Regions from separate parts of the Shewanella sp. DNRA4 genome, predicted to be linked through region 2. Evidence: predicted binding sites of a transcription regulator. Region 2 holds the regulator's gene; the other holds the start of a gene.
The links. The regulator FliA, encoded in region 2, starts transcription of late flagellar genes. The targets are predictions, from matches to a motif close to CTAAAGNTNNNNNNNNNNNNGCCGATA.
Positions count from the first base shown of each region.

Region 1 (16,592 bases), on a different contig from region 2:
ATTATCCGGGCAACAACTCACTGCGTGACTCCTCGGCAAACATATCTAACATCCACTCACGAAACGCGACCACTTTACCCAGCTCGGCATGATTCTGTTGGCAAACGAGGTAGTAAGCATCTTTGCTCACTAGCACTTCTTGAAATGGGCATACCAGTCGTCCCGCCTTAATATCGGGCCGAGCCAACACGCTATAACCTAACGCCACACCTTGACCATGAGCCGCTGCCTGCAAGACGAGGGAAGAATGACTGAAAATTGGACCTTGGTTAACATTGATATCGGTAATACCGCATTGTCTAAACCACGCCTGCCAATCGTGGCGACTCATATCGTGTAGCAATGTATGGTGTTTTAAATCTTCCGGCTTTGACAGCGGCTTAGGGCCATTTAACAGCATGGGTGAACACACAGGAATAAGCACTTCATTGCGAAGTTTATCGGCCCGCAGCCCAGGCCAATTGCCTAAACCATAATAGATCGCGACATCAACATCGTCAGTTAAGGAACTGGCCTCTGTGTCCACCGCCTTGATCCGTACGTCAATATCAGGATTCTTTTCACTAAACTTGGACAGACGCGGCACCAGCCACTGAATCGCAAAGCTTGGCGACATGCTCACGGTCAACGAACCAATAGCACTACGTGCGAGCAGCCTATCGGTCGCATCAGCCAATTGAATAAAGATGTCCTTAATATCGAGAAAATAACTCTGGCCTTCCTCGGTTAGCAGCAGTGAACGATTTTTTCGGCGAAATAATTTTAATCCGAGAAAGTCTTCCAGCGCTTTAATTTGATGACTCACCGCAGCCTGAGTCACAAACAATTCTTCAGCCGCTCGAGTAAAGCTCAAATGCCGTGCGGCGGCCTCAAATGCTTTAACCGCATTCAGTGGTGGTAAGCGTCTTGACATAGTGATCTCTATCTCAATTTTTAATTAGTTTTTCTAATCCGTATTGTTACATTTAATCGTTTGTAAAGGCCAGCGTTTTTGATTAAATTTTGCGCCAACGAAACACATGAGTTGGACAATCTCGAACGGGTGATGGGAATGTCTGACAGCAATACTTTGTCAGCCCGGAGGCGACTATGTTCAATTTAAAATCTGCTTTTGCGTTAGTGTTAGTCAGCGCACTCAGTGCCAATGTCTACGCTAATGTTATCAATGCCGAAATTATTATCGACACCAGTGATTTACAAACAAGTATCAATGCCGAACTGACGGCAACGATGGAAAAAATGCACCAAGAAGCGCTGCAAGATCCCACCTTATTGATTGCCGATGAGGTGTTACCAGCACAGCAAGTGGTCAAAACCGAGTAAATTGCACTGCTTCGCAATAACATAAAAGCCGCATTCCAATGCGGCTTTTTTGTATTCGTAATCCCGTAGATTGCTGCATATCAAGGTCAAACCTGAGGTTTGACCTTGCATACGCTTTGCTGGCTATCGCTTAAGGGCGGTAAACCTTAACATTGTGATAACCTTGCTCAATCAGGTAAAGTGCCTGTAATTTACTCATCACGCCACGCTCACAGTACAGCAGGTAAGTCTTTTGCTTATCGAGATCGGCAAACTGAGTCGCTAATTTGAAGAAAGGAATGCGCTTGATTTCCACGCCTTCAATCTCCAGCGGTTTATTCTCTTCTTCCTCTGGGGCGCGAATATCAATCACCACTTCATTGGTGTCGATAGCAACAACGGTCTCAGTTTCAGTGATACGGGTATTCATTTGTTCTGCTATCTCCCGGATATCAATGGCCACGGCTTGCTCTACGATACGGTCAATCAAATCCTCAGAGAATTTCGTCTCTTCCGCTTCCACCTTAGCCAGTACCGCTTTAACAGTCGGCTTTTGTGAAATCACCCCGCAATATTCCGGCATAGACTTAGCAAAATCTTCGGTGCCGATACGACGGCATTCATTGATAATATCTTGCTTATCCATAGTGATCAGCGGACGCAAAATCAACATATCGGTGCAACGATCAATCACGTTTAAGTTGGTTAAGGTTTGGCTCGACACTTGACCCAAGCTTTCACCAGTCACAATCGCCTGAATGCCCATACGCTCGGCAATACGTGCCGCGGTGCGCATCATCATCCGTTTGAGCACCACGCCCATTTGACCATTGTCGATTTTCTCTAAAATCTCGGCCACCACAGGCTCAAACGGCACGGACACAAACTTCACCTTGTGGGATTCACCATAGGTTTTCCACAAATGGTAAGCAACCTGCTTAACGCCAATCTCATGCTGCGCGCCGCCTAGGTTGAAGAAACAGTAATGGGTACGAGCGCCCTTCTTAATAAATTGATAACTCGATACGCCCGAGTCAAAACCGCCCGAAATTAACGACAACACATCTTCCTGCGTTGCCATTGGGAAACCGCCTAAGCCTTCGATACGCTTAGTCACCATATACAGTTTATCGCCCTCGATTTCGAGGTTAACAGTGACTTCGGGGTTCTTTAAGCGCACGCCAATCGCATCGGTAAACTGGTTTAAGCCACCACCGACATAACGCTCTACTTCAATAGAGTTAAAATCGTGATTACCAGTGCGCTTGACGCGTACACAGAAGGTTTTGCCGGCAATTTGGTCGCGATAAACGGGCAACACTTGCTGATAAATATCATCCACAGAGGTAAAGCTGTATTCATCCACTTGCACTACGTGGGCGATCCCAGGGATACAAGCTAAACGCTCACCAAAGGCCTGAGCTAATTCAGGTTTATCATTTGGCACCTTTACCCAAATACGGTCCCATTGACGTTGCACTTTAGCATCTTCATCAACTTTTTTGAGCACGTTACGGATGTTGGTTTCAAGCATTTTAGTGAAGCGCATGCGCACAGGCTTACTCTTCATCATGATTTCTGGGTACAGCTTTACAATAAACTTCATGGGATTTCCGCGGGCAATTTTGGCAACAGCAAAATTGGTTAAAAGAATAATCGCCGGATTATAACAAACTCACGGCGATTGGCGCACCTGTTTCCACACTAGGGCTGCTCGTGGCGTGCGCTTACGCACAGTTGAACTTATAGTCAAAAAAGCCCAAATAAAAAAGCCGTGAGCAAGTCACGGCGTTTTTATCAAATAACTGATTTGGATTAAAAGCTATTTACCTACTTGAATTTCTTCGGATTCTTTTGCTTTACCTTGTTCAATCGCAATCTCAACTCGACGATTTCGCGCGCGATTTTCAGGCGAATCATTTAAAACAATTGGATTATTTGAGGCCATACCGACCACTTTCATCCGTTTAGGATCAAAACCCTTGACCTGCAATAACACATCAGCCACAGCTACAGCACGTTTACTGGAGAGATCCCAGTTTGAGCTATAGAGCTCATCACTTATCTGCATATCGTCGGTGTAACCCGATACGGTGATAATTCCCGGCACATCTTTGAGCAACTCCCCCACCGAACGCACCACTGGTTTAAATCGCGGTTGTAGGAAACCAGAGCCTGAGGCAAATGAACCTTTTTCACGGATGCGAATAATAATTTGCTGTCCAAGTGACTCAATTTCAATCGCCCCATCGGTGATCTCTTTATTGAGCTCCTGCGCCATTTTTTTCACTTGCTGATTAATCTTATCCTGCGCTGCCGCAGCCTCGGCCTTCACTGCATCTGCGGTTTCTTGGGCTGTAGCCGTTGCTTCGCCACCTCGCTGCGAACCGTTCTGTTGTTGTACCCCACCCGCACTATCATCTTCCCCCGCTTGGAAATCCAACGTGGGTTCGGTCATTTCATTGGTTTGTTGGTTGATGATCTCAATCGGCGTGGGATCGGGACGACCAGGACGGAACTCGAGGGCAATCACAGACGTCCCCTTAGGAATATCTTTGACTTCGACTTTGTTTTGTACCCCAAATGCATACTTCATCGAACCTGCAATCTGCTTAAACTTCATCACATCCATTTCGGAGAATGACAGCAGCAACACGAAGAAACACATCAAGAGGGACATCAAATCGGCAAATGTTGCCAACCAGAGTGGTGCTCCGGGCGGTGGACAGTTGCACTTAGCCATGGGCTACTCTCCGTCCGTTGTATCGATTTTCCGCTGTTTTTCAGCAAGATAGTTCTTCAAAAAGCCTTCAATTACTCGAGGGTTTTGGCCATCTTGAATCGCCAATACCGCATCCATAATCAAGTTACGGTTTAGCATTTCCTCACCCATTCTAAGGCTTAATTTATCGGCGATAGGAATACACACCATGTTAGCCACTACCGCACCATATAGGGTAGTTAACAACGCAACCGCCATTGAAGGGCCAATCGATTTCGGGTCCGACATATTGGATAACATCGCCACCAAGCCCACTAGGGTACCAATCATCCCCATCGCGGGTCCTACATCACCAAAAGCCCGGAAAATGGCGATGCCGTTGCGATGGCGCTCTTCGGTGAGGGCGATATCTTTTTCAAGCGCGGCACGTACCACCTCACCGTCATGACCATCCACTAACATATCGACGGCTTTTTGCATAAAACTGTTGGAAATTTGTGCTTCTTCAAGAGCAAGAAATCCACCTTTACGCGCCGCATCAGCCATCGTCACTGATTGTTCAATAAGATCTTCAGGTTTATCAATTTTAAACATAAAGGCTTTTACTGCGATTTTTACCGCACCTAAAAACTGTTTTAAATTGAATTTCATCATCACGACAAAGAAGGAGCCACCAAACACGATAAAGACGGAAGGAATATCGATAAAAATTGCAATGCCGCCGCTGGTTACCATGGCCCAAAGGATAAAACCAAAGCTCCCGACTAGTCCAATAACTGTAGCTAAATCCACAACGGCTCCTCAATATTCTGTATAAACGACATGATACTGACTCTATTGGCAAAATAACACTAAATGTCATCCGTCAACGGTTAACACTTTGGTCTTAACCCAAGCCTTATTTTATGATGTCTTAAGATGATTATAAGCATAATGCTACTATTGTCATTTATCGGACAAGCTCTAAGCAAGTTTAGCGGCAATTTCTATTTTCTGAAAAAAATTCAGCAACAAAGCGTGCTATCGAGCAAATATCCATCGACTGAATTTGACCCTTGAGCCGCCCTGATATACCTTGTGTCCGCTCTTTCAAAGGAATTATTAACGTGGCAAAGAAACCCGAAAATCTCAGTTTTGAAGAATCCCTTGGTGAACTCGAGCGCATCGTTGCTGAGTTAGAGCAGGGCGATGTCTCTCTCGATGATGCGTTAAAACAATTTGAACGAGGCATCAATCTGGTGCGTAACAGCCAGGCAAAACTTGAACAAGCTCAGCAAAAAGTGGCCATTTTACTCAAGCAGGATGAAAATGCGCCCCTCTCTCCCTATGCCGTTGAGGGCGAATAAGCGTGTTAGTCAATGCAATAAAAGAATATCAACTACGAGTTGATAACCAATTAAAACAACGTTTTAGTACACTCGAAGATACAGCTCCTCAGTTAAAAGCCGCGATGACCCATGGCGCCCTTTTAGGGGGAAAACGCATTCGTCCCTTCTTGGTTTACAGTGTCGGGCAAATGTTTGGCGTAGCACTTGAAAAACTCGATGCCTGCGCCGCCGCGATTGAATGCATCCACGCCTATTCGTTAATCCATGACGATTTACCCGCTATGGATGATGATGCACTTCGCCGTGGTCAACCCACAGTGCATATCGCTTTCGATGAAGCCACCGCAATTCTTGCTGGGGATGCACTACAAACTTTAGCTTTTGAGATTGTGACTGAAGCCGTGCCAGGGATTACCAGCGAGCAACATATCGCTATGGTCAGAGCATTGGCAAAAGCCTCTGGTTATCGGGGGATGTGCGGCGGTCAAGCCATCGACTTAGCCTCCACCGATAAGCACATTGATCTTAAAGCATTAACTCAACTGCATAATATGAAAACAGGGGCGCTGATCAGCTGCGCCGTTGAGTTAGCCTTGATCGCCGCGAACGCGCCAAAAGATCAATATCAGACTATGATGGAATTTGCCCATGCCGTAGGACTTGCCTTCCAAGTCCAAGACGATATTCTGGACATTATTGCCACCACGGAAGAACTCGGCAAACCTCAAGGCTCAGATGCCGAGTCAAATAAGAGTACTTTTCCGCAACTACTTGGACTGCAAGGCGCAAAAGATACCGCCGCGCAACTGATCCAAGAGGCACTATCAGCGCTGGCTAAATTGCCATACAATAGCCAGTTAATTGCAGACTTCGCCCGCTATATTATTGAGCGAAGAATATAAAAAGAGACGAAGTATCTCGCTATGAGTTTGGACATTTCTCAGTTTCCGGTGTTGGCACAGGCCAACACACCTAATGAACTCCGCCAGCTTCCACAGGCCCTATTACCCCAATTGGCCGATGAGTTGCGGGAGTTCCTTCTTAAGTCCGTTGGCATGTCCAGCGGACATTTTGCCTCAGGGCTTGGCACTGTCGAGCTGACTGTTGCCCTGCATTATGTCTATAACACCCCGTTTGACCGTTTGATTTGGGATGTTGGTCACCAAGCCTATCCCCATAAAATCCTCACTGGTCGCCGTGATAGAATGCACACCATTAGGCAAAAGAACGGTTTACACCCCTTCCCTTGGCGGGAAGAAAGTGAATATGACACCTTTAGCGTAGGACACTCAGGCACCTCCATCAGTGCCGCATTAGCCATGGCCGTTGCCGCCGAAAAAGAACAGGCAGGCCGTAAAGTGGTTGCCGTGATTGGCGATGGTGCAATGACAGGCGGCATGGTGTTCGAGGCAATGAACCACGCGGGTGATTTGCACAATGATATGCTGATGGTGCTAAACGATAATGAAATGTCGATTTCAGAAAATGTCGGCGCACTCAACAATCACTTAGCCCAATTGATGTCAGGCCGCTTCTACACCACGATTCGTGAAAGCAGCAAGAAAGTACTCAAGGGCATGCCTGTTATCAAAGAAATGGCCAAGCGCACCGAAGAACACCTCAAAGGCATGGTGGTTCCTGGCACACTGTTTGAAGAGTTAGGCTTTAACTATATCGGCCCTATTGATGGCCACGATGTCGATGCCCTAGTGGAAACCCTGCGCAATATGCGCAATCTAAAGGGGCCACAAGTGCTACACATTATGACCAAAAAAGGTCGTGGCTATGAACCAGCCGAGAAAGATCCTATCGGCTGGCACGCAGTCCCTAAATTTGACCCATCACAATTTAAGAAGCCAGCGACTAAGCCGGGACTACCAACCTTCTCTCAAGTGTTTGGTAAATGGTTATGTGATATCGCTGAGCAGGATGAAAAAGTCTTAGGCATTACCCCTGCCATGCGTGAAGGGTCGGGTATGGTGGAGTTCTCGCAGCGCTTCCCAAAACAATATTTTGATGCAGCCATTGCCGAGCAACATGCGGTGACCTTAGGTGCAGGGTTTGCCTGTGAGGGCTATAAACCTGTGGTCGCAATCTATTCGACCTTCTTGCAACGCGGCTATGATCAGCTGATCCACGATGTCGCATTGCAGCGTTTACCCGTACTATTTGCGATTGACCGTGGAGGTATTGTCGGTGCCGACGGCCCAACCCATCAAGGGGCGTTCGATTTAAGCTTTATGCGCTGTATCCCAAATATGGTGATTATGGCGCCATCGGATGAAAATGAATGTCGCCAGATGCTGTATACCGGGTATTGCTATGATGCAGGCCCAAGCGCAGTACGCTATCCAAGAGGTAGTGCAACAGGTGCAACTCAAGTTGAAGCCATGACGGCGCTGCCAATTGGTAAAGGGGTGATTAAGCGTTTAGGCAAACGTATCGCGATGCTTAACTTCGGGACTACCTTAGCCGCAGCACTCACTGCCGCAGAGAGTTTAGATGCAACAGTGGTCGATATGCGCTTTGTGAAACCGCTGGATGTGGATTTAGTGAAAGAGATGGCGCAAACCCACGATGTGCTAGTTACAGTGGAAGAAAACGCCATTATGGGCGGCGCTGGCTCAGGTGTGCTAGAGCTTCTGCAAAAGCTTAAAATGCCTAAACCTGTACTACAAATTGGCTTGCCCGATGAGTTTATTAAACATGGATCACCAGAAGAAGTGATCCATGACTTACAACTCGATGCCGAAGGCATGTTAGCGCAGATTAATGCCTATCTCGCCAATTAAGCTCAAGGGAGCTTGCTCCCAGTTTATGAAAAATAAGCTACTGATTAACTTACAATAAAATTTTTAAACTAAAAAGGACTGCATCTGCAGTCCTTTTTATTGGTTTAACGTTTTATCGCTTACGCTTCAATATCAATCGAAGCAGACTCTTGGCTAGGGCCACCTTGAGACACCATCACCATGGCTGGGCGCAATAAACGGCTATTCAGTTCATAGCCTTTTTGCATCACTAACATCACAGTATTGGCTGGGAATTCAGCACTTGGTTGCATACCAATCGCTTGATGTTGATCAGGGTTGAAGGCTTGTCCTTGAGGATCAATTTGTTTTACACCAAATTTCGCCACAGCGGTCAACAAACTCTTTTGTGTTAACTCAACACCTTCATAGATAGCTTTAGTGGTTTCATCCTGCGGATTAGTACCTTGCAGCGCTCGCTCCATATTGTCTATCACTGGCAGCAATTCGTTGGCAAATTTTTCCAGAGCAAACTTATTGGCTTTCTCTACATCCATCGCAGCACGACGACGAATGTTATCCACTTCGGCAGCTGCACGTATTACTGAATCTTTTTGCTCATCAACTTTCGCCAAAGCGTCAGCGAGTAACTGTTCCAGCTCTTCAATACGGAAATTGGCTTGGGTAAGCTCATCAATCAGACTTGCTTCTTCGGTAGAAACTTCAGACTCTACACCCTCTTGGATCAGATCCTGTTCTGCTTTAATCGACTCGTTGCTCATTTTCACTCCAGCTAAAAATGCTTTGTTTCTAAATACTCTGGGCATATTATGGGGATCAATTTTGACGTTTCAAGGCCTAAGGCCAGATCTAGCATAAATATGACCACAAAGTTCCACACCATTGGCCTAATTGGTAAGCCGCATCATCCAGGGACAAATCAAACCCTCAAACGTCTGCACCACTGGCTGACAATGCAAGGTTATGAAGTCCTCGTAGAAGAGCGGGTAGCAACTGAGTTAGGCCCACAAATTGTGGCGGTTGATTTATTAGAGATTGGCGAGCGTTGTGATTTAGCGATAGTCGTTGGCGGTGATGGCAATATGCTCGGCGCCGCCAGAGTACTGGCACGCTTCGATGTGGGCGTGATTGGTGTAAACCGTGGCAACCTTGGCTTTTTAACGGATTTACCGCCGGATGCATTCGAAGAGGCGCTCGCTAAAGTGCTCGATGGTGAGTTTGATACCGAGCACCGTTTTTTACTTGAGGCAGAGGTCTATCGCCATGGACAGCTAAAAGCCAGTAATACCGCGGTGAATGAAGCGGTGCTGCATCCGGGTAAGATCGCTCACATGATTGAATTTGAGGTCTATATTGACAATCAATTCATGTACAGCCAACGCGCCGATGGCATGATAGTTTCCACTCCCACGGGATCAACCGCCTATGCACTGTCAGCAGGTGGGGCGATTCTCACCCCCAATTTACAGGCATTAATTTTAGTCCCGATGTTTCCACACACCTTGTCATGCCGCCCTATCGTGGTCGATGCTTGCAGCACCATTAAGATGGTGGTTTCCCCTGAAAATGGCGAAAACCTTGAGGTTAGCTGTGATGGCCATGTGCATTTAGCGGTATTACCCGGCGATGAGATCATCGTGCGCCGCAGCTCTGAGCAACTTAGGCTTATCCATCCTAAAGGCCATAATTACTTCCATGTGTTGCGAAGTAAACTCGGCTGGGGCAGTAAGTTGTTTTGAGTTTGTACGATGAGATGATGCGAAGCTTAACTCAAGCAACCTACCATAAAAAAATAGAGATAATGACTGACTATAGTTGTTAACAAAATGGAGTTGTGCAGCTGCATTGCTGTAAACAGCTTTATTAACCGTTATTAAATTTCAGATTAACTCATATTTCATAAAGTGACATTGCTCACACTCAATTTCCCCATCCGATAAAGTGTGAGCTACATCACGCTAAAAATCTCAGTCTAAAAATGATATAAAATAATAAAAATCATATATTTAAAATAAATCATTAAAAACCACCGTTCCTTTTAATAAGAATCTGAGTGACATAGATCACACCTTAATATTGTCTTAAAAATTCATTAAGTGCCCATTAATGAAATAAATGGATCAGTTAATTGCAATACTGATCGCTAATTTAGTGAAGATCTGATTTTTTATAACTAAAAAGCATACAAGTTAAATTAATTACTGAGCATAGGAATATACAAACCACTCTTTAAGTGACATTGGTCACAGTTGAAGAAATCCTATGAGAGAAGCCTCCCGCAGCACTGTAAATTAGCATTTCATACAGCAGTCAAAATGATCTAGATCATATAAGTTCAACCCCGAATAGCGTCTAGTACACACCACAGAATGTCGTAACAGTGATTATTAGTAGTGAATACTGCTGATTTATCCACCATAAGTTCTGATATCGAAGCACCAATAAGATTCCTATAAAAAATAAGACAGACCACTTTATGTAGAGGCAAGCATGACAATACTCCAACTCCTCGCCAGCTTGACGCCAGTGCTCAGTGTAATGATCTTTCTTGTATTACTGAGAATGCCCGCGTCAAAAGCTATGCCCATTTCCATGGTAGTTACGGCCATCGCCGCCGTATTTATTTGGCAAATGGATACCACTCTATTGGCCGCATCCGTTCTTGAAGGACTGCTGTCAGCGATCACGCCATTAACCATCATCTTCGGTGCGGTATTCCTACTTAATACTCTGAAATATTCAGGTGCAATGGATACTATCCGAGCAGGCTTCACTAACATCAGTGCCGATGCCCGTGTACAGGTGATTATTATTTGTTGGTTATTCGGCGCCTTTATCGAAGGTAGTGCTGGCTTTGGTACGCCAGCCGCCATTGGCGCGCCACTGCTGGTATTACTGGGAGTACCTCCTGTCGCCGCCGCCGTAGTAGCCTTAATTGCCGACTCAGCCTGCGTATCATTTGGGGCAATTGGTTTACCCGTGCTCTTTGGGATGGAACAGGGTCTTATCCAAGGTGGTGTAAGTATGGCTGCTGAGCAGTTTGCTGCCCATGGTGGAACCTATGCAGGTTATGCTCGATATATCGTAATGCATATGATCACTATCGACTTAATCACAGGTTCATTAATTCCACTGGTTATGGTGACGATGCTGACCGGGTTCTTTGGCCGCAATAAATCCTTTAAAGAAGGCTTAGCCATTTGGAAATTTGCGATTTTCGCAGGTCTTGCCTTTACTGTCCCCGCCTGGATTATTAACTACCTTGCAGGCCCTGAATTCCCATCGGTTATTGGTGCATTAATCGGTATGGCACTGGTGATCCCTGTTGCGCGTAAGGGCTACCTACTGCCTAAAACACCTTGGAATGATTTCGCAGAGAATGACAACCAAGAAGGTGTGAAGATCGAAGCGAAAGCCCAGTTTTCACAAATTGCCGCCTGGACACCTTATATCATCATGGCTGCGCTGTTAGTGTTATCTCGTACAGTCACGCCACTGAAAGCTTGGTTATCGAGTTTCAACATTAGCTGGACAGGCCTTATGGGTACTGAGCTTAAAGCGAGCTTTGCAACCTTATACGCCCCTGGCGCCTTCTTCGTCGCAGTGTGTATTATCGGTTTCTTCCTGTTCAAAATGAAAAGTCCTGCGATTAAGCAATCCATCGGTGTTTCATGCAAATCAATGTTACCGACGATTATTTCATTAGGTGCTTCAGTACCTATGGTGAAAATCTTCTTAAACTCAGGTGCTAATGGTGCTGGACTAGCCTCTATGCCAGTGGCCTTAGCCGATATGTTGGGCCATTCAATGGGCGCAGTATGGGCATGGATGGCGCCTATCGTGGGGATTTTTGGTGCCTTCCTGTCAGGTTCAGCGACGTTCTCAAACATGATGTTCTCAAGCCTGCAATACAGTGTGGCTGATAATGTTGGCATGAACCATACGCTGATATTGGCACTGCAAGGTATCGGTGCAAACGCCGGTAACATGATGTGCGTAATGAACGTGGTTGCCGCTGCAACTGTAGTAGGTATGGCGGGTAGAGAGTCGGAAATTATTCGTAAAACCATGCCTGTTGCCCTTGGCTACGCCTTACTTGCAGGCACTATCGCAACACTTTGGGGTGGCTTCTAATCCATCTTGTTCGAAGTCACGCCGAGTGACTTCGACTTTCTTCTATAAGATAAAGAGAGTGATGTTATGTCGATTAACTACAAAGAGGTCATCAATGATCTCAGAACACAATTAGGTGATCGTCCGGTGACGGATGATCCCGTCCGTCGTTTTGCTTGGTCTACCGATGCCAGCTACTTCAGAATCGTGCCCGAAGTTGTTGTCCATGCCGAGACCTTAGAACAGGTAAAACTCACCTTAGCCGTTGCCCGCAAGCATAATGCGCCCGTCACATTTAGAGCAGCAGGCACCAGTTTATCTGGCCAAGCGATTGGTGAAGGGATACTACTTATCCTTGGCCATGATGGTTTTAGAAAGATTGAAGTCAGTAGCGATGCAAAACAAATTACCTTAGGTGCCGCCGTTATTGGTTCAGACGCGAATGCTGTGCTAGCGCCACTGAATCGCAAAATCGGCCCCGATCCAGCGACGATTGCTTCGGCAAAAATTGGCGGAATTGTTGCTAACAACGCTTCAGGCATGTGCTGTGGTACTGCTCAAAACAGTTACCAAACCATCGCATCGGCAAAACTGTTATTTGCCGATGGCACTGAACTCGATACTGGCTGTGAAAAATCTAAGGCTGAGTTTGCTAAGACCCACGGAAAATTACTGCAAGATCTGAGCGAGCTCTCCCATCTGACACGCCATAACACCGTATTAGCCGAGCGCATTCGTAAAAAGTATTCCATCAAAAATACCACTGGCTACGGTATTAACTCCTTAATCGATTTTACCGACCCATTTGACATCATTAACCACTTAATGGTCGGGATGGAAGGTACGTTAGCTTTCATTAATGAAGTCACTTATCACACTGTAAATGAAGCTAAATTTAAAGCCTCAGCCATGGCTGTATTCCATAATATGGAAGATGCTGCACGCGCCATTCCGCTGATTAATGGTGAAAGTGTTTCTGCTGCCGAACTCCTTGACTGGCCATCCATTAAAGCGGTAACAGGCAAGCCAGGCATGCCAGATTGGTTGTCGGAACTGCCTGCGTTATCCGCGATTCTATTGATTGAATCCCGTGCGGATGATGCTCAAACGCTCGAACGCTATACCCAAGATGTCAGTACCAAACTGGCTGGTTTTGACTTCATCCGTCCGATGGAATTCAGTACCAATCCCGCGGTTTACGACAAGTACTGGGCGATGCGTAAAGGGCTTTTCCCCATTGTCGGTGGCGAGCGTCCAAAAGGAACCTCAGTTATCATCGAAGACGTGGCCTTTGAGCTTGAACATCTAGCCGCAGCAGCTCACGATATCACTGAGCTTTTCCATAAACATGGTTACCCTGAAGGCTGTATTTATGGCCACGCGCTAGCAGGTAACTTCCACTTCATTATTACTCCTACCTTCTCCACTCAAGCCGATATTGACCGCTTCCATGCCTTTATGGACGATATTGCCGATATGGTGATTAACAAGTACAACGGATCCATGAAAGCTGAGCATGGCACCGGCCGCGCTGTGGCACCGTTTGTTGAAAAAGAATGGGGACAAGATGCTTACACTTTGATGAAGAGCATCAAACAACTATTTGATCCTCAGGGTATTCTAAACCCAGGCGTTATTCTTAACGATGATGCGAACGTCCACGTTAAAAATATTAAGCCCTGCCCTGTTGTCGATGATTTTGTTGATAGATGTATTGAATGTGGCTTCTGCGAAAAAACCTGCCCAACATCAGCACTTAACTTCTCGCCACGTCAACGTATCGCTACTCTGCGTGAAATCGAACGCTTAGAGCAGTCCGGTGATAAAGCTGCGGCCGCTAAAATGCGCGCCGATGCAAAATACGATGTGATTGATACCTGCGCCGCCTGTCAGCTTTGTACTATCGCCTGTCCAGTCGATAACAGCATGGGTCAGTTAGTCCGTAAACTACGTACACCTTATATCAGCACCACAGAGCAAAAAGTATTGGATTTCCAAGCCAAGCATTTTGGCGCGGTAAACCAAGTGATCAGTACGGGCTTTGATGTACTTGGCGTTATCCATAAAATCACCGGCGATGGCATTACTAATGCGCTGATGAAAACGGGTCGGCTGATTTCTAAAGAAGTGCCCTACTGGAATCCGGACTTCCCCAAAGGCGGCAAACTGCCTAAACCGTCACCCGCCAAAGCAGGCCAAGAAACTGTAGTTTACTTCCCAGCCTGTGGTGGCCGGACCTTTGGTCCAACACCTAAGGATCCCGATAATCGCACCTTGCCAGAAGTGGTTGTAACCCTACTAGAGCGCGCGGGTTATAACGTTATCACGCCAGAAAAGACCCGCGATTTATGTTGCGGCCAAATGTGGGAATCAAAGGGCGACTTTAAAAACGCCGACGCCAAACGCCAGGAGCTTATCGATGTGCTCAGCAAGATGAGCAATGGCGGCAAGATCCCAGTGTTAGTCGATGCCTTATCTTGTACTTATCGCACCCTCACGGGTAACCCAAAGGTACAAATAACGGATCTAGTTGAGTTTATGCACGACAAGCTGCTGGACAAGCTGACCATCAACAAAAAGGTCAATGTTGCTTTGCACTTAGGTTGTAGTGCTCGCAAGATGAAGTTAGAGCCTAAGATGCAAGCAATTGCCAATGCTTGCTCGGCGCAAGTGCTCAAACCCGCGGGTATTGAATGTTGTGGATACGCCGGTGAAAAAGGTTTATATAAGCCAGAAATCAACGCCAGCGCCCTGCGCAATATTAAGAAGTTAATCCCAGTTGAGGTTAAAGAAGGCTATTACGCCAACCGTATGTGCGAGGTCGGTTTGACCCAACACAGTGGTATTTCCTACCGCCACTTAGCGTATCTGCTTGAAGAGTGCAGTCGCTAACACACTGACCAAACGGGGCTAAAGATAGCCCCGTTTTTCTTTAGAAGAAAACTATTCTCATTTATCGACAACTCCGCAAAGTTAACGAAATAAATCTTAAAATAAAAACCAAATTAATCATTTAAAATCATATTGTTAAAAACTTCTCATTTTTGCAAAAATCTAGTAGATCATTTACTAAATTAGGGCTACTTATTTACTTTAGATAAGCCTATATTGGATCAACTACCTTAGCATTTGTGTGGACTTTGGGGCCACAATGCAAGGCAATGTCGTTCACTAACAAGAAAGAGAAAGCACAATGAAAATCGCCCTTTTCATCCCGTGTCTTGTTAACCAAATGATGCCGGATGTGGCCATTGCCACTCTGGAATTACTGGAAAAACTCGGACACCAAGTGATTCTACCCGCAGGCCAAACTTGCTGTGGCCAACCGATGACTAACTCGGGTTGCTTTGATGCAGCACGCAGTACCACCTTGAAATTACTCAATGCCTTCAAAGGTGTAGAATGCGATGCCATTGTTTGTCCTGCCGCTTCTTGTTTAGTGGCCGCCAAAGAAAATTTCCACGAGTTTGATAGCAGCCCAGAAGCTCAAGCCGTTATCGACAAACTCTATGAGCTGACCGAGTTCCTCCACGATATCGCTCCCATTCCCGCCTTCAACAAACCTTTTGCCCATAAGATCAGCCTGCAACTAAGCTGTCACGGCATTCGTATGCTGAGCCTTGCCACGCCAAGCGAGCAAATGGGCCCACGATTCAACAAAGTTGAAGCCGTGCTTGCCAATATCGCAGGTATCGACATTGTCTATCCAGACCGCCGCGATGAATGCTGTGGCTTTGGTGGTACGTTTGCCGTCGATGAAGGTGCCGTATCCGCCAAGATGGGTAAAGACAAAGCCCAAGCACACGCGGCAACAGGCGCGCAATATGTGGTTGGCTTCGATCCCTCTTGCCTCTTGCACCTCGATGGCATGATCCGCAGACAACAATTGCCGATTGAAATTCGCCACATAGCGCAAGTGCTTAACGCCGCGCTCTAGGAGACCCACTATGGCATATCAACATAATCACGGGGCCACGGGTTCACAGGTTCACGCTCATAAAGCCGATATTTTCTGCCGCGATGAAACCCGAGTTGACTGGCACTCTAAAGCCCTTTGGGTGCTGCGCGAAAAACGCGATCGCGCCGCTGGCAGCTTACCCGAATGGGAGCAACTGCGTCAGTTAGGTTCTGAAATCAAACTGCATACCTTAACCAACCTTGCACAATACCTTGAAACCTTTGAGCAAAACTGTCTTGCCAACGGCATCAAAGTGCATTGGGCCAAAGATGGCGCCGAGCACAACCGTATCGTGCACGAGATCTTAGCTAGCCATAAAGTGAAGAAGTTAGTTAAGTCCAAATCCATGCTCACCGAGGAATGTCATCTCAATCCTTACTTAGAGCAGCGTGGAATTG
Region 1 covers NZ_JABAIP010000002.1:375,834-392,425, reverse strand. Annotated here, with positions in the region: gene HG547_RS03650 (alpha/beta fold hydrolase) at 1-21, opposite strand, end outside; gene HG547_RS03645 (transcriptional regulator GcvA) at 2-913, opposite strand; gene HG547_RS03640 (hypothetical protein) at 1,090-1,323, shown strand; gene thiI (tRNA uracil 4-sulfurtransferase ThiI) at 1,454-2,908, opposite strand; gene HG547_RS03630 (flagellar motor protein MotB) at 3,125-4,045, opposite strand; gene pomA (flagellar motor protein PomA) at 4,049-4,816, opposite strand; gene xseB (exodeoxyribonuclease VII small subunit) at 5,131-5,370, shown strand; gene ispA ((2E,6E)-farnesyl diphosphate synthase) at 5,373-6,254, shown strand; gene dxs (1-deoxy-D-xylulose-5-phosphate synthase) at 6,276-8,144, shown strand; gene grpE (nucleotide exchange factor GrpE) at 8,264-8,884, opposite strand; gene nadK (NAD(+) kinase) at 8,984-9,862, shown strand; gene HG547_RS03595 (L-lactate permease) at 10,614-12,257, shown strand; gene HG547_RS03590 (FAD-binding and (Fe-S)-binding domain-containing protein) at 12,324-15,128, shown strand; gene HG547_RS03585 ((Fe-S)-binding protein) at 15,430-16,173, shown strand; gene HG547_RS03580 (lactate utilization protein B) at 16,184-16,592, shown strand, end outside.
Region 1: a site for FliA is predicted at 4,975-5,001, ahead of pomA (flagellar motor protein PomA). Genes of this name have one in related genera too.

Region 2 (14,060 bases):
GCTACCGTTATTACTACAGGTTGCTTGGGTGCTGGTAAAGGTTGCTCGATAACCTCCGTTGGCTTATCAACAACTGTAGCTTCCGCTTTTAGCACTGGCGCAAGCAGTCGTTCTAGCGACTGTTTATTCACTAACGGCTCAGCACTCTCCTTAGAGGAGACAGTAACAATGCTTTTTGCCCGAATAGGTTGTACTTCAGGTTCTAGAGTAGCTTTAACATCCGCTTTAGACCGCTCATGCTCTGCCAAAATGGCATTATTGAGCTGCTGAGTTTCCGTTTTTTTACTGCTATCAAAAGCGGTCGCAACATTTTCTTGAGATTTAATTGGGGAAGCACCAAAGGCACTATCATCTTCGTGCAATAATAATTCAAAAAAATCAAAAACAGTTTCATCAACCGATTTTGACATGGCCAAACTCCCCAGCTAAAAGAAAATCTAATAATCTTTCATAGGCCTTCACACCACGACAACCGCTTGCATAATGGGAGGCGGGTAAATGCGCTAAACTTGCATCTCTAAACTTAGTATCTACAGGAATAACATCACGCCATAGACTCTCACCATACTGTTCACTCAACACCTGCAACGCAGCAGGAGATGCCTTAGTACGCTTATCAAACATGGTTGGGACTACGGTATAACTGTAACGAGTCTTCTTTGACCGCCCCATGATTTCCATAGTTTTGACCATGCGCTCAAGCCCTTTAATCGCTAAGAACTCTGTTTGCACAGGAATGACAATATGTTGGCTTGCGGCTAACGCATTCACCATCAGCACACCTAAGACAGGCGGGCAGTCGACGATGGCAACATCATATTCATCAGCAACAAGGGCAAGCAAATTACGTAAGACAAGTCCCATGCCTTCTTGATGGCCTAAAGCTCTATCCAGTGTTGCTAGCGCCATAGTCGACGGTAATAAATCTAAACCATCCACCAAAGTTGGTACGATATGCGATTTAACCAGCTCTTTTGTAAGATGATTGTGCGCAACAAATACATCAAAAAGAGAACCGGGCACCTCTTCTGAGTCAACCCCAAGGTAGTAACCGAGTGAAGCATGAGGATCGGTATCAATCATCAAGACGCGCTTACCCCGTTTAGCGAGTGCTCCCGCTAAACTTGCTACCGAAGTGGTTTTACCGACCCCACCTTTTTGATTCGCTATGGTCCAGACTTTCAAAGCACTGACCTCTTAAATGTTGATTCTGTGCCATTTACAAGTGGAATGATTACGCGGCCCACCACGTTACTCTTCTTCCCTTGTCGTGACTCTTATGCCACCGTTAGGCAGACTTATCACCTTAACACCGTCGGCATTTTCCGAAATCACCACAGGAACTTGAGTCGACTCCTGTCGAACCTCTGTTGTCAATGCTGCTTCATTTTGCAAACGCAAAGAGACTGATGATTCAGCAGGTGACTGAGAGGATAACTGTTGTTTATCCATCTCAGGCACTTTTTCAAGTAAAGGCGGAATATTATTACCATCCGCCGCTGGCATTTCAGGCCCAAGAGTCACCGCATTATGTTCACCAGGCGCAACCATTTTTAGCATAGCCTTAGTTTGTTCTGGGTGTGTGGCAAGCCAATCAGCAATGACCTTAGCTTGTTCATCAGGCACCATGAGCACGACTTGGGTCGATGCTAAGCGTTTAACATCAGCAAGCAATTTTATGTTTTTTCGATGATAATCGAAACTTAAGGCACCAAGACAAACTATCGTCATCATCATTAGCACCATAATAAGCACAATATTTGTGCTTATCTGTGACTTGCTACTAGCCACGTGCAGACTCTTTTAAAATCGATTCAGCCATGTGCTCCAGTGAAATGGATTGAGTGGCAATTCCCGCACTGGCCACTGCTTGAGGCATGCCATAAACGACGCAACTCGCTTCATCCTGCGCCCAAATGGTCGCACCGGCAGCTTTAAGCATGCGTGCTCCTTCTCGGCCGTCAGCTCCCATTCCAGTTAACACTACAGCAAGCACATCTCCACCGTAGGCTTTTGAGGCTGAAGCAAAAGTGATATCGACACAAGGCTTATAATTCATTTCAGCACTACCGGCGAGCACTTTTATTCGGCCTGTGACGCCTGTACGCTCTACCATCATCTGCATTCCACCTGGCGCTAGATACGCACAACCTGGACGCAAAATATCGCCATTTGCCGCTTCTTTTACCTCGATTTTACATAAACCATTTAAACGATTTGCAAATGCTGGGGTAAAAGCGGCTGGCATGTGTTGGATCAGCAAAATAGGATGCGGATAATTTGCGGGAAACTGAGTCAAAATTTTCTGTAAGGCGACAGGCCCCCCCGTCGACGTACCGATTAACAATAATTTGTATTGCTTACCACTAGCACGAATAGACGATACAGGTGACGTACGCACTGGCGCAGGTGCACTTTGAACAGGAGTGGCCACATTCCCTAATACCGAGCCAGAGCTTGGTCTTGGGGTAATTGGGGCAACGCTAGGACGCGCCACTGGACGGAAAATTCGACGACGACCAAGAGCCTTGACTCTTTGCTGCAATAACAAAATCGCTTCATCTTTATTGGTCGCGATATCTTCAAAACGTTTAGGTAAAAAATCTAACGCACCCGCATCTAGGGCGTCTAAGGTGGCCTTAGCGCCATCATGGGTTAATGATGAAAACATCAGAATCGGGGTTGGACACTTTGCCATGATTTCACGGACGGCGGTGATACCGTCCATGACAGGCATTTCAATGTCCATAGTGATTACTTGGGGATTAAGCTCAGCAGCCATCTTCACCGCTTCAGCCCCGTTAGCAGCCGTCGCGATCACTTCCAGTTCAGGATCTTGATTGACTATTTCACTAACACGTCGTCTAAAAAAGCTTGAGTCATCAACGACTAATACTTTAATGGCCATTCCATTCCTTAACTTGGGAACTAACTTTTATTTTTCGCATAATGCTTTAATAGCCCAGGAACATCCAAGATAAGCGCAATACCACCATCGGATGTAATCGTTGCCCCAGCCATACCTGGCGTACCGTGCAACAAGGCTCCCAGTGGCTTAATCACCACCTCTTCTTGGCCAATCAGTGCATCCACAACAAAACCGATCTGCATCATACCTAACTGCACTATCACAACATGACCATGTTTCTTGTCACCATGTTTGAAGGTAGTTTTATTTCGATGCAACCAATGCTCTAGATAGAAGAGCGGCACGGCCTTGTTGCGAACGATGACAGTGAGTTGTCCGTCAACAATATTGGTTTTGGTAAGATCGAGATGAAAAATCTCATTAACACTGGATAAAGGTAATGCAAAAACTTGTTTCGCAACATCAACCATAAGCGTTGGCATAATTGCCAAGGTTAACGGCACTTTAATCTCAAGTATGGTGCCTTTGCCTTTCATCGAGTCAATATGCACAGTACCGTTGAGTTGGGTGATACGGGTTTTAACCACGTCCATTCCCACGCCACGACCAGAGATATCTGAAATCTCGACCTTGGTTGAAAAGCCTGGGGCAAAGATCAAGTTATAAGCTTCGTTGTCCGTCATACGCGCAGCGGAATCTTCATCCAGCACGCCACGTTTAATGGCAATCTGTTTTAACTTTTCGGGATCCATACCTGCGCCGTCATCTTCGATTTTTAGCAGAATATGGTCACCCTCTTGGCTTGCCGATAGAGTAATCGTCCCCGTCCTAGGTTTACCTGAGGCTTCACGGTCATTTGGCATTTCAATACCATGGTCGACCGAGTTACGAACCAAGTGCACTAAAGGATCCGCCAGCGCCTCAACCAAGTTTTTATCAAGGTCAGTTTCTTCACCGACCAACACTAAATCAATTTCTTTATTGAGCGTACGGGCTAAATCACGAACAACGCGAGGGAAACGGCCAAAAACCTTTTTAATTGGCTGCATACGGGTTTTCATGACCGCGCCTTGCAAATCAGCAGTCACTAAATCTAGATTCGCGAGTGCCTTAGACATCTCTTCGTCATCACGACTAATGCCCAAACTCACCAAACGGTTACGTACTAATACTAGCTCTCCCACCATATTCATGATTTGGTCGAGTCGTGCAGTATCTACGCGAACGGTCGTTTCACCTTGAGGAACATTTGCTGATGCGGCAGCGGCCGCTTTAACAGGAGCCTTCTCGGCGAGCGCAACTTCGGCCTGAGGTTTAACCGCTGGAGGGGTTACCGGAGTAACACTGGCTTTAGGCACAGCAGGAGCCGCAGCAGATGTGGCAGGAGTGGGAGTCGGTTTCGCAGATTCCACTTTTGCAACAGCTTTGGCTGGTGCCCCACCTTTTCCATGAAGTTCGTCGAGTAAACGCTCAAATTCATCGTCAGTAATTTCGTCTGAATCGACAGCAACAGCAGTTGGTGTTGACACTGGTACAGCAACAGTTTCAACCTTAGGCTGAGGTGATATAGGTGTATCTACTTTGCCATTAAATTTTCCTGAACCATGAAGCTCATCAAGCAGGGCTTCAAACTCATCGTCAGTGATATCATCACCCGAGCTGGTAGCTTGTTGTACTTTGGGCTTGGCTGTATTTGATACAGAGGGAATTGACGCAGTGGGCGCTGCCACAACATCAGCATTAGTAGTGTTAGTCACACCGGGACCTTTTCCACTACCGTGCAGTGCATCAAGCAAAGCCTCAAACTCCGCTTCATTAATCTCATCAATACTTGAGTTTGAAGAACTCACAGCCTCAACAGGCATCTCTTCAACTGCGACAACGTCAACAACAGTTTCAATAACGGGCTCGGGTTCGGGCTCAGCAATAGATTCAGGCTCTGACGCAGTTTGTCCTAATTCTGACGGCAGAGGCTCACCAGAACTAAGTAACTTTAATTTTGCAAGTAATGCAGCATCAGCAGGATCTTGTTGCTCTCCCTGCTGGGTTTGAGCAAACATGGTGTTAATTGCATCAACAGCCTGAAGAATAATATCCATTAATTCTGCTGTGACACTGCGCTTGCCAGTACGCAATAAATCGAATGTGTTTTCTGCCTCATGGCAGACATCAACCATGGGAGTCAAACTTAGGAAACCTGCGCCGCCCTTTACGGTGTGAAACCCCCTAAAAATGGCATTTAGCAAGTCAGTATCATCAGGATTATTCTCAAGGGCAACAAGCTGCTCTTGAAGCAACTCTAATATTTCCCCCGCCTCGATTAAAAAGTCCTGGAGTATCTCTTCATCTACATCAAAGGCCATCAAATTGACTCCCAGTTAGAAACCCAGACTCGATAGCAGATCATCCACTTCGTCTTGACCTGTTACTACATCTTGACGAAGCTCGGCATTCATTATCGGCCCTTCAGCTTCAATATTATTTTTCTGAGTAATCTGACTCTCAATCATTGGCTGCTCACCAAACACCGTCAGCATAGACACCAGATTACTTTCAACTTCCATCACTAGATCGATTACCCTGCGGATCATTTGTCCAGTCAGGTCTTGAAAATCCTGCGCCATCAATATTTGGTTGAGCAATTCGCGTAATCGGTTTGAGTCCAATTCACTTCGCGACATCAAATGCTGAACGTTATGGCAAAGCACCTTAAAATCACTGAGGGCAATTTCACGACGCATTAATTTGTCCCACGATGGCATCACTTGTTGGATGTTCGCGGTTAATGCATTCGCTAACGGCAAGCACTCCTCAACAGCATCCATAGTCTTATTTGCAGCTTGTTCAGTCATGTCAATGACATAACTTAGCCGTTCCTTAGCATCGGGTATTTCTGTATTTGCTAACTCAACTAACCGATTATCGATTTGGAAATCCATAAGAGCGCTATGCAATTGGCGAGTGAGTTTGCCTACCTCATCAAAAAGTTCCCTCTGAAGAGGAGCTGCCAGTTCTCTTAATAAATCATCAGCTTGATTTTGTTCATTCGCGCTTAACAGTTCGACTAAACGCTGAGCATGCTCGAGCGTGATGAGCCCTGATGTATGTGACTTCATAGCTCATCCCTGCTTAAGCGAGTCGTTCAAATATTTTATCTAGCTTCTCTTTCAATGTTGCTGCGGTAAAAGGCTTTACCACATACCCATTCACACCCGCTTGTGCAGCAGCAATAATTTGTTCACGTTTTGCCTCGGCAGTGACCATTAATACCGGTAGATGCTTCAAGGAGTCATCGGCCCTAATGGCTTTAAGTAAATCGATCCCCTGCATGCCTGGCATATTCCAGTCTGTAACGACAAAATCAAAATCGCCTTTTTGCAACATTGGCAAGGCGGTTGAGCCATCGTCCGCTTCCTGGGTGTTGTTAAAGCCCAAGTCTCGCAACAAGTTCTTGATGATACGTCTCATTGTCGAAAAGTCATCAACGATGAGAATCTTCATATTCTTGTCCAAGGTTTCCTCCGGTGAGCTGACATTCAGTGCTCAATTAATAATTATACTTATGTCCAATGCTTGAGTTTGCCTTTGAGTCGCAACATTGCCTGACTTAATATCTGGCTAACACGCGACTCGCTTACCTCAAGAATGGCGCCAATCTCTTTTAAATTCAATGCTTCATCGTAGTATAACGATAGCACTAGCGCGTCCCTTTCGGGCAATAATTTTATCGCCTCAACAAGTGCAGAATGAAACTGGGTTTCTGCCAAGACCTCAAACGTACCATCGCTAATATCATCACTTGTAGTGAGTATATCCTGTGATACGCCTAAGTCTTCTATCCCTATGATTTTACCAACAGAAACATCGTTAAGAATATGATGGTACTCATCGAGCGTCATATCAAGTTTTTCTGCAATTTCTGTGTCGCGCGCATCACGACCTAGCACTTGCTCTAATTCATCAATAGCTTGGGCAACTCGACGATTATTTCGGTGGACAGAACGAGGAACCCAATCGCCACGGCGGATTTCATCCAACATGGCGCCACGGATCCTTATGCCGGCGAAGGTTTCAAACTTTGCACCTTTACCGCCATCAAACTTAGATGATGCTTCTAATAATCCCATCATCCCCGCCTGTAGCAGGTCATCTAACTGCACAGAGGCAGGTAATCTGGCGAGCAAGTGATGTGCAATTCTTTTAACCAACGGTGCATACTGTTCAACGATTGACGTTTTATTGTCTAAACAAGTATACGCTGCGGCTTTATTCACTCGTTTTTTCCTCTTGAAAATCTGGTCGTTGAACTAAGCGCTCAACGAAAAACTCCAAATGCCCACCAGGTTGCTGGGGTACTGGCCAGCTCATAATTTTATTCGCTAGGCCTTGGTAAGCAATTGCAGCGGGAGACTTAGGATAAGCTTCAACCACTAACTTTTGCTTGCGAACCGATTTACGCAAATTTTCATCAAATGGAATGGTCGCAACTAATTCAAGTGCCACGTCCAAGAATCTGTCGGTCACTTTACTGAGTTTAGCAAACAATTCCATACCTTCGCGTAAACTACGCACCATATTTGCAACAATTTTAAAGCGGAAGACGCCGTGTTCACGGCTGAGGATTTTGATTAATGCATAGGCGTCAGTAATAGACGTTGGTTCGTCACAAACAACAACCAACACATCCTGTGACGCACGGGAGAAACTGAGTACCATGTCAGAAATCCCCGCGGCAGTATCCACGATGAGAATATCAAACTGGGTGCGCATCTCACTGAAAGCACGAATTAAGCCCGCATGTTGCGCAGGACTTAGCTCTACCATTCCCTGAGTACCCGATGTGGCTGGCACAATCCCAATACCTTTAGGCCCCCGGACAATAATGTCATCTAACTCAGCATCGCCAGACAATACATGGGAAAGGTTACGTTCAGCACGGATCCCTAACATGACATCGACGTTTGCTAAGCCAAGGTCAGCATCAAGCACTAAGACACGCTTGCCCTTCTCGGCTAATGCTACGGCAGTATTGATGGATACGCTGGTTTTACCCACACCACCTTTACCACCCGTAACCGCGATTACTTTCACTTTTTCGTTATAGGGTTGATTCATCATACGTAAACCACTTGCTTGATCCAGGGTCATAACTCTACTCAAATGCACAGGTCATATTATCTGACCACGCTGTGTCTGGTAACGATTGTTGTTCTGTGTTTTCTAAGGCCGCTAATGCTTGCTCAGCGAGCATCAAAGTATCAGCAACTTTCATATCTTCGGGCACTCGCTGCCCATCCGTAACATAACTTAATGGCAATCCACTTTGGATCAACACACTTAATGCGCCCGCTAACGACACAGATTCATCAAGTTTGGTGAGTACAACACCAGATAAGGGAATGCGTTTAAAGTGATTTACAGCATCTTGCAGCACGCGGCGCTGTCCTGTGGCAGACAGTACCAGATAACTGCGGATAGGTATTCTGCTATTTGCAGTTAAATTATCAAGTTGCTGGTAAAGCCGCATATCTCGTTGGCCCATACCCGCGGTATCTATCAATACTAGCTTGCGATTTCTAAACTGATACAGAATTTGCTCTAGTTCAGCAAGGTCATGGGCTTGTTTGACTGGGCAGCCCATGATTTTGCCATAGGTGGCCAATTGCTCATAGGCGCCAATACGATAATGATCTGTGGTAATCAATGCCACTTGGTCAGCACCATGGTGAGCAGCAAAGCGTGCGGCCAGTTTAGCCAAGGAAGTGGTTTTCCCCACACCAGTGGGACCAACTAATGCCACAACACCGCCTTGCTTAACAATATCATCACCTTGATTATCAAGCATATTAGCAAGACTTTGCGGCAGTGCACGAACTAATTCTGCAGGAGTATAGTGTTGGCTCAGCGCAGCTAATTTGTTTGCCACCGCTGGTGAAAACTCGGCCTCCAACAACTTTGACTCCAGCATGGCACCGACAGGGTCGATACGCTTTTTATGCTCAGTCATCAATGCTGAAACCTGATGGGTCAACAAATTACGTAAGGATGATAACTCGTCGCGCATGGCTTCAAGATCGGCATTTTGCTTTTGCGAACTCTGTGACTTTTTATCGAAGGGATTGCCCATATCACGGCGCTCAGCTTTAGGCGCAGCTGCGGTGGCTTGTAATCCTTTAGCCCATGCAGGAAGCTCAGCATCTTGTTGTTGATGCGTGAGTTGTTGGTTTAAACGATTTTGTTGCTTCTCAAGCAAGGCTTGGAGTGAGTCCGCTGGCGCCGAGGGTTTTAGCTTAGTTTCAGCGCGGATCGGCGCTTTGGCGCCGAGCGAAACTAAGTCATCACTCACATCCATAAAGGTCGGAGTGGCAGCAGGCGCTTTCGCTTTTGGCTCGTCGTAGTCAACGGCAGCGACAATCTCAATACCGCCGTTCACCTTTTTATTGGACATAATCACCGCATCGGAGCCGAGCGTGTCCTTCACTTGGGCCAGTGCAGCACGCATGTCTTTGGCAAAAAAACGTTTAATCTTCACTTATGCGTCCTCTACTGGCCGACGGCAGATACGATGCGTATTTGCTTTTCATCGGGGATTTCTTGGTAAGAAATCACTCTGAGATTAGGAATAGTATATTTAACAAAGCGAGACAGGGTCGCACGTAACATACCAGACGTTAGCAAAATGGCAGGCTGTCCGACCATTTCTTGCTTTTGAGCGGCATCCGCTAAGGATTGTTGCATACGCTCCGCAAGACCTGGCTCGATATTGGGGCCATCGCCACCCGTTGCTTGCATTGATTGATGCAACATCTGTTCCAACTCTGGCGCCAAAGTTATGACAGGGATTTCGAGTTCAGGGCCAGAGATCTCTTGAACGATCATGCGCTTCAATGCGATACGCACCGCCGCTGTTAACACTTCAGTATCGTTACTCTTAGTGCCGTATTCTAACAAAGTTTGCACTATGGTACGCAAGTCTCTGACAGAAACTCCTTCATTTAATAGGTTTTGCATCACTTTTACGACATTTCCGAGCGGCATCACATCAGGAATAAAGCCATCCACCAACTTAGGCGAGTGTTTAGCAAGCATATCCATCAGTTGTTGCACTTCTTCGTAGCCTAAAAGTTTTGCTGCATTATTCGTCAATATTTGGCTGATATGAGTTGCCACTACCGTCGCGGCATCCACCACGGTATACCCTAAGGTTTGGGCATGTTCACGCAGTTCGGGGGCAATCCACACGGCTTCTAGACCAAAGGCAGGGTCACGGGTCTCAATGCCATCTAACTTACCGTACACTTGTCCTGGATTAATGGCGAGCTCGCAGTCATGGCGAATATCCGCCTCACCCACAACAACGCCCATAAGAGAAATACGATAGGCATTAGGCGAAAGGTCTAAATTGTCACGTATGTGAACCGCAGGAACCAAGAATCCCAATTCTTGCGAAAGCTTTTTACGTACGCCCTTGATCCGGCTGAGTAATTCTCCACCTTGACCTTTATCGACTAAGGGGATTAAACGGTAACCCACTTCAAGACCGATAGTGTCAACATGATGCACATCGTCCCAGCTAAGTTCCTTAGGCTCTCTTTCAGCTCTTTCCGTTGGGCCCGTTTTGACTTGTTCGAGGGCTTTGGCACGTTTAGCCTCATTACGTTTAAATATAAAATAAGCCGCACATCCCGTTAAAACGGCGAAACTTAAAAACGCCATGTGCGGCATTCCAGGCACAATCCCCATAACGAACAATACGCCAGCAGCAATCCCTAGCGATTTATGACTGTCAAACATCTGACTCATCAACATCTGACCCATATCGCCAGATTCATTTTGGCGAGTTACCATCAATGCCGCAGCAATTGACAGTAATAAGCCTGGGATTTGGGCGACTAACCCGTCACCTATTGTTAAGAGGGTTTAAATTTCAACCGCTTGAGAGAATGTCAAACCATGCTGAACAATCCCGATAATAAAACCACCGAGAATGTTGATCACTAAAATCATGATACCCGCGATAGCATCGCCCTTAACGAACTTAGACGCACCGTCCATTGCGCCATAGAAGTCAGCTTCGCGGGTGACTTCAGCCCGTCTGGTTCTGGCTTGATCTTGATTAATAATGCCCGCATTTAAGTCAGCATCAATTGCCATTTGCTTACCGGGCATCGCATCTAAGGTAAAGCGAGCACTCACCTCAGCAATCCGGCCAGCACCTTTGGTAACAACAGCAAAGTTGATAATAATCAGAATGATAAATACAACTAGACCAACGGCATAGTTACCACCAATCACTACGGAGCCAAAGGCCTCAATCACCTTACCCGCCGCATCACCACCGTTGTGACCTTCGAGTAATACCACACGGGTCGATGCCACGTTAAGTGCAAGTCGAAGCAGTGTCGCAACTAATAAAACGGTTGGAAAGGCAGCAAAGTCTAAAGGTCTATCGGTGTAAATCGCGACCAAAAGCACAATCAAGGCTAAAGCAATGTTAAAGGAAAATAAGATGTCGAGTAGAAACGGGGGAATTGGCAGTACAATCATCGCCAATGCTGCAAGCACTAGTGCTGGCGTACCTATGCCCTTAAAAGAGCTTAGCTTCAACTGTTTTACTTGGCCTAGGGAGGCTTTAACATCCATTCACAGATACCTAAACTTTGACGTATAACAGCCTAAAAGCAAAAAGCACGCCAACAACTAACAATCAGGTAGTGAAGCTAATATGTAGCTAGCTAACTTTACGTTAGAGCACTATTTACTCGTTACTAGGACTTGTTGAGATTTCAAGATTATATTTTGTTCATTCTGGCGCGAAACGAAGAAAGATGTGTGGTTGTCTTACTCAAATGACGAGCAGCTTTTATGACAGAAAGTAAGAGTAAGGGCTTACAAGACGATTCCTGATGGCTGCATTTGGCTGCATTTGGCTGCATTTGGCTGCAAAAATAATACTGAAACATCTATCGTTCCTAGAGCGTGTTGACGTTACGAGATTAAATTTTGTTCGCTCTGGCAAGCACGTGCTCGCGAAACGAGGAATGATGTGTAGTTATTCTACTCAAATGACGAGCGGCTCTTATGACAGAAAGTAAGAGCAAAGGCTTGCCAGACAAACCCTTCGGGCAGTATTTGGCTGGCTTTTCTGCCGCGTTATCGTCCGTTTATGTAGAATAACTACACTGCACGGACTTTGCCTTGCATAAAAGCCAGCCAAACTGCTGCAAAAATAACCCTGAAACGTCAACACGCCCTAGTACTTCAGATCTTCAGGAATAGGTTGATTAACGGGGATAGGGATAGGTTTGCGGCCACGCCCTTTTTGATACTGCCTTAACTGGAATACATAAGCGAGTACCTGTGCTACCGCGGTAAATAGGCCTTCGGGGACTTGTTGATCAAGTTTAGTGGTATGGTAAATCGCCCGCGCAAGTGGTGGTGCAGTAACGATGGCTATATTATGCGCCCTTGCTACCTCACGAATTTTAAAGGCAACCTCATCGACGCCCTTAGCAATCACAAAAGGTGCTGCAGAGCGCTTAACATCATATTTTATCGCCACTGCATAGTGCTCAGGGTTCACCACAATCACATCCGCATTGGGAACTTCGGCCATCATGCGTCGCTGCGCTAATTCACGCTGCATTTGGCGGACTCGCCCTTTGACCTCAGGTTTACCCTCGGTATCTTTATACTCGTCTTTGACCTCCTGCTTTGTCATTTTCAGCTGTTTATTATGGTTCCAGATCTGAAATGGCACATCGATCACTACAATGAATAGAACGGAAGAGCAAAGTAGGATAAACATCCATACCAGTAAATCTAAGGCGTGGTAGACATTCCCAGGAAGATGATCGGCAGAAAGGAGTAAAATATCATTAAAATAATGATTTAGAAGAAAATATGCCGCCAACGCGACAACAGAAAACTTAGCAATGCCCTTCGTTAATTCAACCAAGGCTTGCACGCCAAACATCCGTTTAAAACCCGCAATCGGGCTCATTTTGCTGGCTTTAGGCATCATGGCTTGGGTAGAAAAATTCATTCCACCAAGGGACACGTTTCCGATAAATGCCACCACCACAATCAGCAGCATAATCTTAAGCAACGGCCAACCTATTTCGCCGCCGACAACGCCCCAGACATTAAACATTTGATTAGTATCAAAAATTGCAGCTCTATCCATGGTAAACACACGTTCAAACACATTGGAAAGTGCTTTTGCAATACCAGGACCGAGCATATACAGTCCTGTTGCAGCCGAAAGCAGAACTGTGGCCGTACCTAATTCTTTGGAACGGGCAACCTGACCTTTTTCCCGCGCCTGTTCGAGGCGCCTCCCGGTGGGTTCCTCGCTGCGTTCGCCGCTACTTTCTTCAGCCATTACGCGTTCCTATCCGGTTAAAGTATGCCATCGGCTTGACACTGAAGCCCTAAAATATCACACAGCAAAAGCTGTGCCGATGCCCATACTTCATCGAAATGAGCCATAACAGGAGTTAAGGTTAACCATAAAATTAACAATCCACCGATCATCGTAATCGGAAAACCAATCGAAAAAATGTTTAGCTGTGGTGCAGCGCGGGTCATAACCCCAAAGGATAAATTGACTACCAATAACGCGATAATTGCTGACAGCGACATAGTTAATGCCGCACCAAACATATAAGACCCCCATTCCGCCAACGCGCGATAGCTGGTCAACGTTAATCCCACATTAGAAATCGGCAGTGTATCAAAACTGGCCACAAGCATACGGATCATCAACAGATGACCATCAACAGCTAAAAAAATTAAGGTTGCGAGCAACAGGAAGAAGTTACCAATCACTGGAGTTTGTTGTCCTGAGCTCGGATCAACCATAGAGGCAAAACCTAAGCTGGTCTGCATGCCGATAATCTGACCCGTTAACACAAAGGTTTGCATCACCATTTGGGTCACAAAACCCATGGCAACACCAATAATAATTTGCTGTGCAGTAATAAAAACGGCGCTTAAGGAAAAGAGTTCTGCATCCTTAACGGGCGGCAACACGGGGGCAATTGCGAGGGTTATGGCAATAGCAAGAAGTAAACGCACACGAGTGGGAGTTGTTGCCGCGCCAAACACCACCATAACCATCAGCATACTGGCGACTCGAAACAGTGGCCACATATACGAAGCAATGGTTTGCATTAACGTATCAAGCAGC
Region 2 covers NZ_JABAIP010000008.1:73,999-88,058, forward strand. Annotated here, with positions in the region: gene HG547_RS10210 (chemotaxis protein CheW) at 1-410, opposite strand, end outside; gene HG547_RS10215 (ParA family protein) at 394-1,185, opposite strand; gene HG547_RS10220 (membrane anchored protein in chemotaxis locus) at 1,252-1,746, opposite strand; gene HG547_RS10225 (chemotaxis response regulator protein-glutamate methylesterase) at 1,784-2,908, opposite strand; gene HG547_RS10230 (chemotaxis protein CheA) at 2,929-5,232, opposite strand; gene HG547_RS10235 (protein phosphatase CheZ) at 5,248-5,985, opposite strand; gene cheY (chemotaxis response regulator CheY) at 5,999-6,382, opposite strand; gene HG547_RS10245 (RNA polymerase sigma factor FliA) at 6,430-7,143, opposite strand; gene HG547_RS10250 (MinD/ParA family protein) at 7,136-8,017, opposite strand; gene flhF (flagellar biosynthesis protein FlhF) at 8,022-9,401, opposite strand; partial or broken gene flhA (flagellar biosynthesis protein FlhA) at 9,413-11,512, opposite strand; gene flhB (flagellar biosynthesis protein FlhB) at 12,123-13,253, opposite strand; gene fliR (flagellar biosynthetic protein FliR) at 13,271-14,060, opposite strand, start outside.